Linked DNA regions of Paractinoplanes abujensis. The protein of the gene in region 1 interacts with the protein of each later gene in a pairwise test. Links are inferred from orthologs where the notes say so. Each region holds a gene or a part of one and is shown in the gene's direction. Other genes may lie near its edges.

The links. The genes of interacting proteins can lie anywhere in the genome.
Region 2: the proteins of BKA14_RS45430 (region 1) and rpe interact in binary tests that used the Escherichia coli proteins (3 or more experiments, as listed by UniProt). The link is inferred for Paractinoplanes abujensis from one-to-one orthologs.

The regions. Positions count from the first base shown.
Region 1 is NZ_JACHMF010000001.1:8,792,064-8,797,976, forward strand. Bases 1,585-4,584 are described here. They hold BKA14_RS45430 (PfkB family carbohydrate kinase), read left to right. Parts: upstream 1,585-2,685; coding sequence 2,686-3,483; downstream 3,484-4,584. Other genes in these bases: BKA14_RS40620 (ABC transporter permease), read left to right, coding at 1,585-1,937; BKA14_RS40625 (ATP-binding cassette domain-containing protein), read left to right, coding at 1,934-2,689; BKA14_RS40635 (M20/M25/M40 family metallo-hydrolase), read left to right, coding at 3,480-4,584. Outside these bases: BKA14_RS40615 (substrate-binding domain-containing protein), read left to right, coding at 1-841; more of BKA14_RS40620, read left to right, coding at 900-1,584; more of BKA14_RS40635, read left to right, coding at 4,585-4,802; BKA14_RS40640 (GntR family transcriptional regulator), read left to right, coding at 4,852-5,568; BKA14_RS40645 (DUF1152 domain-containing protein), read right to left, coding at 5,573-5,913. UniProt on the Escherichia coli protein: Catalyzes the ATP-dependent phosphorylation of fructoselysine to fructoselysine 6-phosphate. Functions in a fructoselysine degradation pathway that allows E.coli to grow on fructoselysine or psicoselysine.
Region 2 is NZ_JACHMF010000001.1:9,193,492-9,197,932, forward strand. What follows is about bases 1-2,985. They hold rpe (ribulose-phosphate 3-epimerase), read left to right. Parts: upstream 1-1,151; coding sequence 1,152-1,820; downstream 1,821-2,985. Other genes in these bases: BKA14_RS42420 (septum formation family protein), read right to left, coding at 1-812; BKA14_RS42430 (GGDEF domain-containing response regulator), read left to right, coding at 1,817-2,824. Outside these bases: bifunctional diaminohydroxyphosphoribosylaminopyrimidine deaminase/5-amino-6-(5-phosphoribosylamino)uracil reductase RibD, read left to right, coding at 3,219-4,274. UniProt on the Escherichia coli protein: Catalyzes the reversible epimerization of D-ribulose 5-phosphate to D-xylulose 5-phosphate.

The DNA.
Region 1 (5,913 bases):
CGAGGACACCCAGATCCAGGCCATCGAGAACGCGGTCTCCCGCGGTGACCAAGGCATCCTGATCACCCCGAACGGCCCGGGAGTGTTCGACGCGATCGCCAAGGCCCGCGACGCCGGCGTCAAGGTCATCGCGCTCGACACGGTGCCCGACCCGGCCTCGCTGGTCGACACGACCTACGCCACCGACAACTTCGAGGCGGGCCGGCTGGTCGGCGAGTGGACGGCCAAGAAGCTCGACGGCAAGGACGCCACGATCGCGCTGCTCGACCTGTTCGGCGACAAGGTGCTGTCCGTGGACTACGACCGGGACCAGGGGTTCCTGACCGGCATGGGCATCGACGTGGCCGACCCCAAGGTCAACGGCGACGAGGCCAAGACCGGCACCTACACCGGGGGTAAGGGCGGCAAGTACACGATCGTCGGCAACCTCCCCACTGAGGGCACCGAGGACGGCGGCCGCACCTCGACCGAGACGCTGCTCAGCAAGAACCCGAACATCAACGTCATCTACGGCATCAACGAGCCGGCCTCGTACGGGGGCTATCAGGCGCTCAAGGCCGCAGGCAAGACCGACGGGTTGATCACGGTCTCGATCGACGGCGCCTGCGACGGCGTGAACTACGTCAAGGACGGCATCCTGCAGGCCACCGCCCAGCAGTACCCGCTGAAGATGGCCGAGCAGGGCGTCCAGGCCATCCACGACCTGGTGGTCAACGGCACCCAGCCCAAGTCGGACGAGGGCAAGGACTTCGTCAGCACCGGCGTCAGCCTCGTGACCGAGGAGCCGATGGACGGTGTGACCAGCATCAACACGGCCGAGGGCCGCAAGGATTGTTTCTGACGGCTGGAGGGCGGGGGCGTGCGAGCGCTCCCGCCCGGCTCAGTTCTGGAGATTTTGGATGACCAATACCGCACCGCCGCCGACCGCGACACCGGATCTGTCGTCGGCCTTTCTTGACCGCTCGACGCCGCTCTCCCGCGTGCGCGACCTGCTGCACCGGTATCCCGCCATCAGCCCCGCCGTCGTCCTGGTCGTCGCGGTGCTCGTGTTCGGGCTGCTCAACGAGCGTTTTCTGGCCCCGGCCAACCTGTCCCTGATCACCCAGCAGGTGGCCGTCGTGGGCACCCTGGCCATCGCGCAGACCCTGGTCATCCTGACCGCGGGAATCGATCTCTCGGTGGGTGCCGCGATGGTCCTGTCGGCCATGGTGATGGCCCAGTCGGCGTCCTCCTCCGGGGTGCCGCCGACGCTCAGCCTGGTGCTCGGGCTGGCCGCCGGCATCGCCGCGGGCAGCCTCAACGGGTTGCTCGTGACCCGCCTCAAACTGCCGCCGTTCATCGTGACGCTGGGGACGCTGAGCATCTTCACCGCCTTGACGCTGCTCTACACCGGTGGCAACACGGTGCGCGGCGCCGAGCTGTCCGACACGCTCAAGCTCACCGGCGAGACCATCCCGGTGCTCGGCATCAAGATCAGTGTCGGCGTGCTCATCATGCTCGCCCTCTACGTCCTGATCGCGTACGTGCTCAAGCGGACCGCGTGGGGACGGCACGTCTACGCCGTGGGCGACGACAAGGAAGCCGCGCGGCTCTCCGGTGTCCGGGTCAACCGGGTGCTGGCCTCGGTCTACTTGGTCGCCGGGGCGATCATCGCGATCACCGCCTGGATCCAGATCGGGCGTACCAGCGCGGCCAGCCCGAACTCGGGGGTCGACCTGAACTTGGACTCCATCACCGCGGTCGTGATCGGCGGCACCAGCCTGTTCGGTGGTCGCGGCGTCATCTGGGGCACGCTGCTGGGTGCCCTGATCGTTGGCGTGTTCCGCAACGGCCTGGCCCTGGCCGGCCTGGACGTCCTCTATCAGACCCTGACGGTCGGCGTTCTCGTGATCGTGGCCGTGGCGGTCGACCAGTGGATCCGAAAGGCGAAGTCATGACCCCCGTTCTCGAGGCGAAAGACCTGGTCAAGACGTACGGGCGGGTGGTCGGCCTGGACGGCGTCGGGCTCCAGCTGCTGCCGGGCGAGATCCTTGCCGTGATCGGTGACAACGGCGCCGGCAAGTCCACGCTGATCAAGTGCCTGACCGGCGCCGAGATCCCGACCTCGGGCGAGCTGTTCGTCAACGGCGAGCCGGTCACCTTCAAACGGCCCCAGGACGCGCGGGCGGCCGGGCTGGAGACGGTCTATCAGACGCTCGCGGTCTCCCCGGCCCTCGACGTGGCGGCCAACCTGTTCCTGGGCCGCGAGATCCGGCGCAAGGGCATCACGGGCTCGGTGTTCCGGGCCCTCGACGTCAAGGGCATGCGCGAGCGGGCCCGGGCCGAGCTGACCGAGCTGGGCATCTCGACGCTGCAGGACGTCACCGTGCCGGTCGAGAACCTCTCCGGCGGTCAGCGGCAGGCCGTCGCGGTAGCCCGGGCCGCGGCCTTCGGCTCCAAGGTGGTCGTGCTGGACGAGCCGACCGCGGCGCTCGGCGTGCGCGAGTCCAATCAGGTGCTCCAGCTGATCCGCACCCTGCGCGACCGGGGGGTGGCGGTCATTCTGATCAGCCACAACATGCCGCAGGTGTTCGAGGTGGCCGACCGCATCCACATCCAGCGCCTGGGCAAGTGCGCGGGCACCATCACCCCGCAGAGCCACTCGATGACCGACGCCGTCGCGATCATGACGGGAGCGCAGACGCTGTGAGCACCTGGGTCGCCGTCGTCGGCGACAACTGCGTGGACCGCTACTCCGGCGGCGAGGAACGCGAATACTCCGGCGGCAACGCCTTCAACGTGGCGGTTCAGCTGGCCCGGGCCGGCGTGACCGTACGCTACTTCGGCGCGGTCGGCACCGACGCGCTTGCGGCCGTCATCCGGTCGGGGCTCGAGGTCAACGGCATCGCGACCGGCGACCTCACCGTGCTCGACGGGCCGACGGCGGTCACCGAGATCAGCGTGGCCGCCAACGGCGACCGCACCTTCGACCGAGAGGACTTCGGCGTCACCGCCGAGTACTTCCCGGCCGACGCCGAGATCGACCGGATCGCCGGGGCCGCCTGGGTCCACATCGGCATGCTGCCCGAGGCCACCCGGCTGCGGAAGGCGCTGGCCGGGCGGGTCACCATCAGCCAGGACTGCGCGGTCGCGACCGGGGTGACCGACCTCGACGTCGCGTTCCTGTCGGCCGGTGAGACCGGCGACGCCCGCGAACTGGCCGCGGGCACGGCCGCCTCCGGCGTGGGCGTGGTGGTGGCGACGCGCGGCGCCGAGGGCTCGGTCGGCCTGAGCGAGGGCCGCTGGTACGAGCAGGCGGCCTTGCCGGCCGACGTGGTCGATACGACCGGGGCCGGGGACAGCTTCATCGCCGGTTTCATCGCGGCTCGCCTGCGCCGCGCCACGCTGCCCGAGGCGCTGGCCACGGGCGCCCGCTTCGCCGCGGCCACCTGTGCGTACCGCTCGGGCTGGCCGCACCGGCCACTGGACAAGGAGTCACGATGACCGACCCCGACGGCACCCTGGCCGCCATCGACGCCGCGATCGCGGCCGGCGCGGCCGACGCCCAGCAGCTGCTCGTCGACCTGGTCGCCGTGCGCAGCGTCAACCCGCGCCAGCCCGGCGTCGACGGCGCCGACTACGAGGGCGGGGAGCGGCGGGCCAACGAGGTCCTGGCCGAGGCGTTGCGCCCGCTGGGGTTCGACCTCAACTGGGTCGAGGTGGCCGAGGGCCGTCCCAACCTGGTCGCCGTGCGGCCGGGCTCCGGCGGGGGCCGGTCCCTCGCGCTCAACGGGCACATCGACACGGTGGCCCCGCAGCGGGGCCGCTTCGACAACCCGTGGCAGGCGGTCGTCGAGGACGGCTACCTGTACGGGCTCGGCGCCACCGACATGAAGGCCGGGCACGCGGCGATGTGGCTGGCCTCCAAGGCGCTGCGGGACGCCGGCGTCACGCTCGACGGCGACCTGCACATCCACTCCGTGGTCGGCGAGGAGACCATGAGCCACGAGATCGGCACCACGGCCGTGCTCGAGGCGGGTTACACGGTGGACGGTGCCCTGGTGCCCGAGCCGACCTCGCCCGAGCCCCGGGTGCTCGACGTCTCCAACGTGGCGGCCGGCAACTATCTGTTCTCGCTGACCGTACGGGGGAAGTCGGCGCACTGGGCCGCCCGCAACCTGGCCATCCGGGCCGGCGGCACCGGCGACGCGATCGGCGTCAACGCCATCGACAAGGCGTTCTACGTCTATCAGGCGATGCGCCAGCTCGAGGAGCAGTGGGCCTTCAGCAAGAGCCATCCGGCCTTCCCGCCGGGCGCGTTCATCATCCATCCGGGGGTGCTGCGCGCGGACGTCGGTGTCGAGGCGGCACCGTTCTTCCCCGACCGGGCCCGCATCGACTACCTGCTGTCGTTCCCGCCCGGCAACACGTCCGAGCAGATCCGCCGGGAGATCGAGCACCACATCCGTACGGCCTCGGACCTTGACCCTTGGCTGCGGGAACACCCGGTCGAGTTCACCTGGACCGACACGTGGCCACCGGCCTACACCGACCCCGAGAGCGAGTTCACCCGGCAGATGATGGCCGCGCGCACCGGGCTGGCCGGCGCCGACCCACGGGTCCATCCGCTGGCTGCTCCGGTCACCGCGGCGGCGCAGTCGGACGCCAACTTCTACGAGGCCCAGGGCATCCCGGCCCTGGTCTGCGGGCCCGGTGACGTCCGCCGGGCGCACGCGGCCGACGAGCGGGTGCGGCTCGAGAACATCGCCCTCTCCGCCGCCTTCCTCGCCCGGGCCGCGCTGAACTGGTGCAACCGACCGTAAAGTGACCCCTGCCTTTCATCCCCAGCCGCTCTCTGCCGAGGAGAGAACCGTGACCGCCAAGATGGCTCCCCAGCTGAAGGAAGACATCCGTCAGCTCATCGCGCAGGACGGGATGGGGCCGGGTGATCAACTGCCGACCGAGCCCGAGCTGTCGGAGCGGTTCGGCGTCTCCCGCAACAAGATCCGCGAGGCGCTGAAGCTGCTGGAGCAGGACGGGCTGGTCACCGCCATCCAGGGCCGGGGCCGGTTCGTGTCGGCCCTGGGGTCGCTGCCGATCGAGCGGCCGGTGAACATCTACGAGAGCATCACCGAGCTGCTGCAGGGCCTCGGCTACACGGTCACCAACGTGGTGCTGAGCGTGGAGGAGTCCACCGCCGACGCCCGGGTCGCCCGCGAGTTGCAGCTCGACGAGGGCGACCCGGTCATCCGGCTGGTGCGGCTGCGGCTCGGCGACGACCAGCCGATGGTCTTCAGCATCAACATCATCCGTCGCGACGCGCTGCCCGGCCCGCTCGAGTACCGCAACTGGGGTGCCTCCATCACCAAGATCTTGGAGGGTCACGGGCACCACGTCGTGTCGTCGATCGCCCGGCTCTCCGCGGCCAACCTGCCCGCCGAGCACTCCACAACGTACGACTTGGCTCAATACGACCCCTGGCTGCTGGTCGAGGAGACGTGCATCTCGCGCGAGGGCGAGCGGGTGCTGTACGCCGTCGACTACCACCGCAGCAGCGAGATCGCCTTCAACGTGGTCCGCCGCCGCTGAGCCGTCAGTGGGGGTAGGCACGGGGGATGCGGGTGGTGACCTCGTTGCGGTAGGCCTCGATCCGGCCGATCACCTGGCGGCGGCCGACCGTGTTCTCGATGCGGTCCAGGTAGAGGCAGCGGGCGGCCAGCTTGTCGAGGTCGACGGTGAAGTAGATCGCCATCAGCGGGTTGACGAAGAGCGTGCTGCCGGTGGTGCGCCGGGTGAACTGCACGTCGCCGAACTGGCCGGCCAGGGCCGCGGCGATCTGGCCGTTGACGATGCTGGGGCGGTCGGGGGTGGCGGCGGCCGCGTCGGCCACGGCGGCCCGGTAGAGCCGCGCCTCCCGCGACGAGCCCGGGATCG
Region 2 (4,441 bases), 400 kb from region 1 along the record:
GAGCCGGTCATCCGCTCGCCGTTGAGCCACAGGAAGCAGCGGACCGCGCGGTCGCCCAGCTTCCACGACGCCGCGTCAGGCGGGAAACCGAGCCAGCCCACCCGGTTGCGCACGGTCCCGTCGTCCGGGATGCCGGCGAACTCGGCGATCGTCGTGTCGCAGCCTTTCTCCAGCTCGCCGGGGGTCAGGCCGGACACGGTGGCGCGCTTGCTCACGAACAGGCCCGCGAACTCCGACGTGTGCCCGGTTGAGCAGGCCACCGGGTGCATCGCGGTCACCCGTTCGTCCACGACCTCGGGGTTCGCGCAGGTCATCCGGAGCTTGCCCGCCCCGGCGAGCGCACCCTTGAGGCTGCCCGACCGGCGCACCAGCTCCCCGTTCACGGGTGAGGTCTCCATGAGGTCGCAGCGAAACCACCGGGCGCCGCCCCGCCAGGCCGCCTGGCCGGGCAGCACCGGTTGCAGCACCAGCCAGCCCGTACGCCAGTCGCCGCCGAGAAACGCGTTGACCCGCTTCGAGCACTCCCGGAACGCCCGGCCCCGGTCGGCCGAGACACCGCCGTCCGTCACATCGGCGATCACCGCCGTCTCGGTCAGGTGCGGTCCGGTGCACGCGACCGGCGACCAGTTGTCGATCGTGCCCTCCGCGACGACGTCGGGGTGGCACGCGGCCGTCGGCCGGAACTGCTGGGCCGCGGGCACGGCGGGCCAGGCGTCGGTGAGGTCGCCGTCGACGCCTTCCGGCAGGTCGGCACACCCGGCCGGCAGGAGCGCGAGCGCGGCGGCGGCCAGTCCGGCAGCCCACCGTCGCATGCTGTCCCCCCGTCGAGCGGTCAAGGGCCGTCACTCTATCGGGAAGACAGCGAGACCGGTCCATCGCCGGCGAGGGCGGGCTGAGGCGTGGTTGAGGCGAGGCGGGGCCGGGGCGGTGGGTGTGGAGGGCGCGGCTGGAGGTGTGGCGAGCGGGGGTGTGGAGGGCGCGGCTGGAGGGCGAGGCGAGCGGGGTGGGAAGGGCGGGACGAGCGGGGGTGTGAGAGGAACCGATGGAGGGCGGGCGGGCCGGGGTGTGAGGGGCGCCGCTGGAGGGCGGAGCGGCCGGCGCGGGGTGCGGTTGGCCACGGGCGGCGACAGCGAGGCCATAGACTTCGTCCCGTGGAACCGTCGCTGATCATTGCTCCCAGCATCCTGGCCGCCGATTTCGCCCGTCTGGCCGACGAGGTGCACGCCATCGAAGGTGCGGCCGACTGGGTGCATGTCGACGTCATGGACAACCACTTCGTGCCCAATCTGACAATCGGGCTCCCGGTTGTGCAGAGTCTGCGCAAGGCGACCAGCATCCCGTTCGACGTGCATCTGATGATCACTGATCCGGAGCGGTGGGCACCGGGCTACGCCGAGGCCGGGGCCTACAACGTCACCTTCCATGCCGAGGCCACCGACGACCCTGTGGCACTGGCGAAGACCCTGCGTGCGGCGGGGGCCAAGGCCGGCCTTGCGATCGACCGCGACACTCCTGTCGAGCCCTATCTCGACCTGCTGCCCCATGTGGACACGGTGCTGATCATGACGATCAAGGCCGGGTTCGGCGGCCAGAAGTTCCTGCCCGAAACGCTCGGTAAGGTGCGCGAGGTGCGCCGCCGCATCGAGGCCGGTCATCTCGAAGTGCGCCTGGAGGTGGACGGCGGCATCGCGGCCGACACAATTGAACAGGCGGCGGAAGCGGGCGCCGACGCCTTCGTGGCCGGCACGGCGGTCTACGGGGCGCAGGATCCCGCCGCGGCCATTCGTAAGCTGCGAGAGCTGGCGGGAGGAGCCGGATGAGCACTGGGGTCGCCGATCCCAAGCCGGAGGAGCTGGGTCCCGAGCCCGAGGACCGCCCCGATCTGATCCTGGTCGTCGACGACGATCAGGACATCGCCAGCTTCGTCGAGTTCAACCTCAAGGTCCACGGGTACGAGGTGATCCGCGCCCCCGACGGCCAGGCTGCGCTCGACCTGATGCAGAACAACCGGCCCGACCTGGCCGTGGTCGACTGGATGATGCCGCGCATGGACGGCGTCGAGCTGACCCGCCGGCTGCGCGCCGAGCCGCTCACCTCGGCCCTCCCAGTGATCATGCTGACCGCCAAGAGCATGACCGTCGACAAGGTCGTGGGGCTGACCGCCGGGGTCGACGACTACCTGGTCAAGCCGTTCGACACGGCCGAGCTGATCGCGCGGGTGGCCTCCACGCTGCGCCGCAACAAGGAGTTCCGCGAGGTCTCGCCGCTGACCGGTCTGCCCGGCAACGCGCGGGTGCGGCGCGAGATCGCCGACCGGATGAAGCTGGGCGGCGAGTATTCGGTGGGCTACATCGACGTCGACCGGTTCAAGAGCGTCAACGACGTCTACGGCTTCGACCGGGGCGACGAATTCATCACCGCGCTCGCCCGCAGCCTGCACCGGGCGGTCACCACTGTCGGCCCGCCCTCGATCTTCCTGGGCCACATCGGCGGCGACGACTTCGTTTTCATCTGTACGCCTGACCAGGTGCTGCCGTTGACGAAACGCACGGTCACGGACTTCGAGCAGGCGGCCGACCAGTTGTACGACGCCCGCGACGCCGAGCGTGGCTACATCGAGGTGCCCGACCGCCGCGGCAACAAGAACCGGGCCGCCCTGGTGACCCTGTCGATCGGCGTCGCCCAGGCCACAGTCGACGGGCGCCGCTTCACCGACCCGCGCGTGGTGATCGCTGTGGCGTCCGAGATGAAGAAGGTGGCCAAGTCGCAGCCCGGGTCGTATGTGGCGATCGACCGTCGGCGTGCGGACGGCGAAGAAGGATAAGCGCTGGTCAAACCCCATCTAACCGGTCAAGATGTGAGATGCCTCGCCCGAGGGGTGTCAAAAGTTTGTTGTCGTGTCAAACTCGGGATTGACCCACCACGCGCTGGCGGGACTCGGTGAAATTCCGAACCGGCGGTGATCCGATCGTTGATCGGTAAGCCCGCGACCCGGACGTCGTTACCCGACGACGGACGGTGGACCTGGTGAAAACCCAGGGCCGACGGTTGATCAGGCAGCAGCCCGATCAGACAGTCCGGATGGGAGACAGCGCGCGGAATCGGATCATGGCCAGTCCATGTCCGGGGTGCGCGAAGCGTACCCTCGTGTCCGATTCTCGGCGTTTCCTCCCCGTGCACAGCGCGTGTTTTGTCCGCGCTGTGAGAGGAAGACGACGATGGTGACCGAGGACGAGGCGATGCGCCGCGCGATCGCGCTGGCCGCCCGGGGCCTCGGCACGACCAGCCCCAACCCGGTGGTCGGCTGCATCCTGCTCGACAGCGACGGTGAGATCGTCGGCGAGGGCTTCCACGCGTACGCCGGCGGGCCGCACGCCGAGATCGTCGCGCTCGCGCAGGCCGGTGAGCGGGCTCAGGGCGGCACGGCCGTCGTCACGCTGGAGCCCTGCAACCACACCGGCCGTACGGGGCCCTGCAGCCGGGCCCTGATCAACGCGGGCATCCGGCGGGTCGTGATCGCCGTCGACGACCCCACGCCCGTCGCGGCGGGTGGCGCGGTCACCATGCGCGCCGCCGGGCTTCAGGTCGAGACCGGTGTGCGCCGCCTGGAGGCGAGCGAGGGCAACGTGGCCTGGCTGACCGCCGTGCGCCGCGGCCGGCCGTACGTGACCTGGAAGTTCGCCGCCACGCTGGACGGCCGGTCGGCCGCCGCGGACGGCACCAGCCAGTGGATCACGTCGGCGCCCGCCCGCTCGGACGTGCACGTGCTGCGCAGCACGGTCGACGCGATCGTGGCCGGCGTCGGCACCGTCATCGCCGACGACCCCCAGCTCACCGTGCGCGACCTCAAGGACGGCACGCTCGCCATCAAGCAGCCGCTCCGGGTGGTCGTCGACTCCGAGGGGCGTACGCCGGAGAAAGCGCGAGTGAGGGACGCCGCCGCACCGACCTGGATCGCCACGAAGCACGAGCTCGGCGCGGGGACGGACGGCCGCGTCGACCTGCACGCGCTGCTGGCCGCCATGTTCGGCCGGGGCATCCGCTCGGTGCTGCTGGAGGGCGGCCCCACGCTGGCCGGCGCGTTCCTGGAGGCGGGGCTGGTCGACCAGGTGATCGGCTATGTGGCGCCCAAGCTGCTCGGCGCGGGCAAGACGGCCCTGGTCGACGCGGGCGTCGCCACGATCGGCGACGCCATCGAGCTCGACCTCAAGGACATCGCGCAGATCGGCCCCGACCTGCGCTTCACCGCCGCCCTCCGGCAGAAGGAGAGCTGATGCAGGCATCCTCGCCAAAGGGATAAATCGGGCAGTGCAAGGCGGGGCGTAGGGCAAGGCGGCAGGCAAGGCGGCAGGGCAGGGCAGGGCAAGGCGGCAGGGCAAGGCGGCCGGGCAGGGCAAGGCGGCCGGGCAAGGCAAGGCGGCAGGGCAAGGCGGCAGGGGCA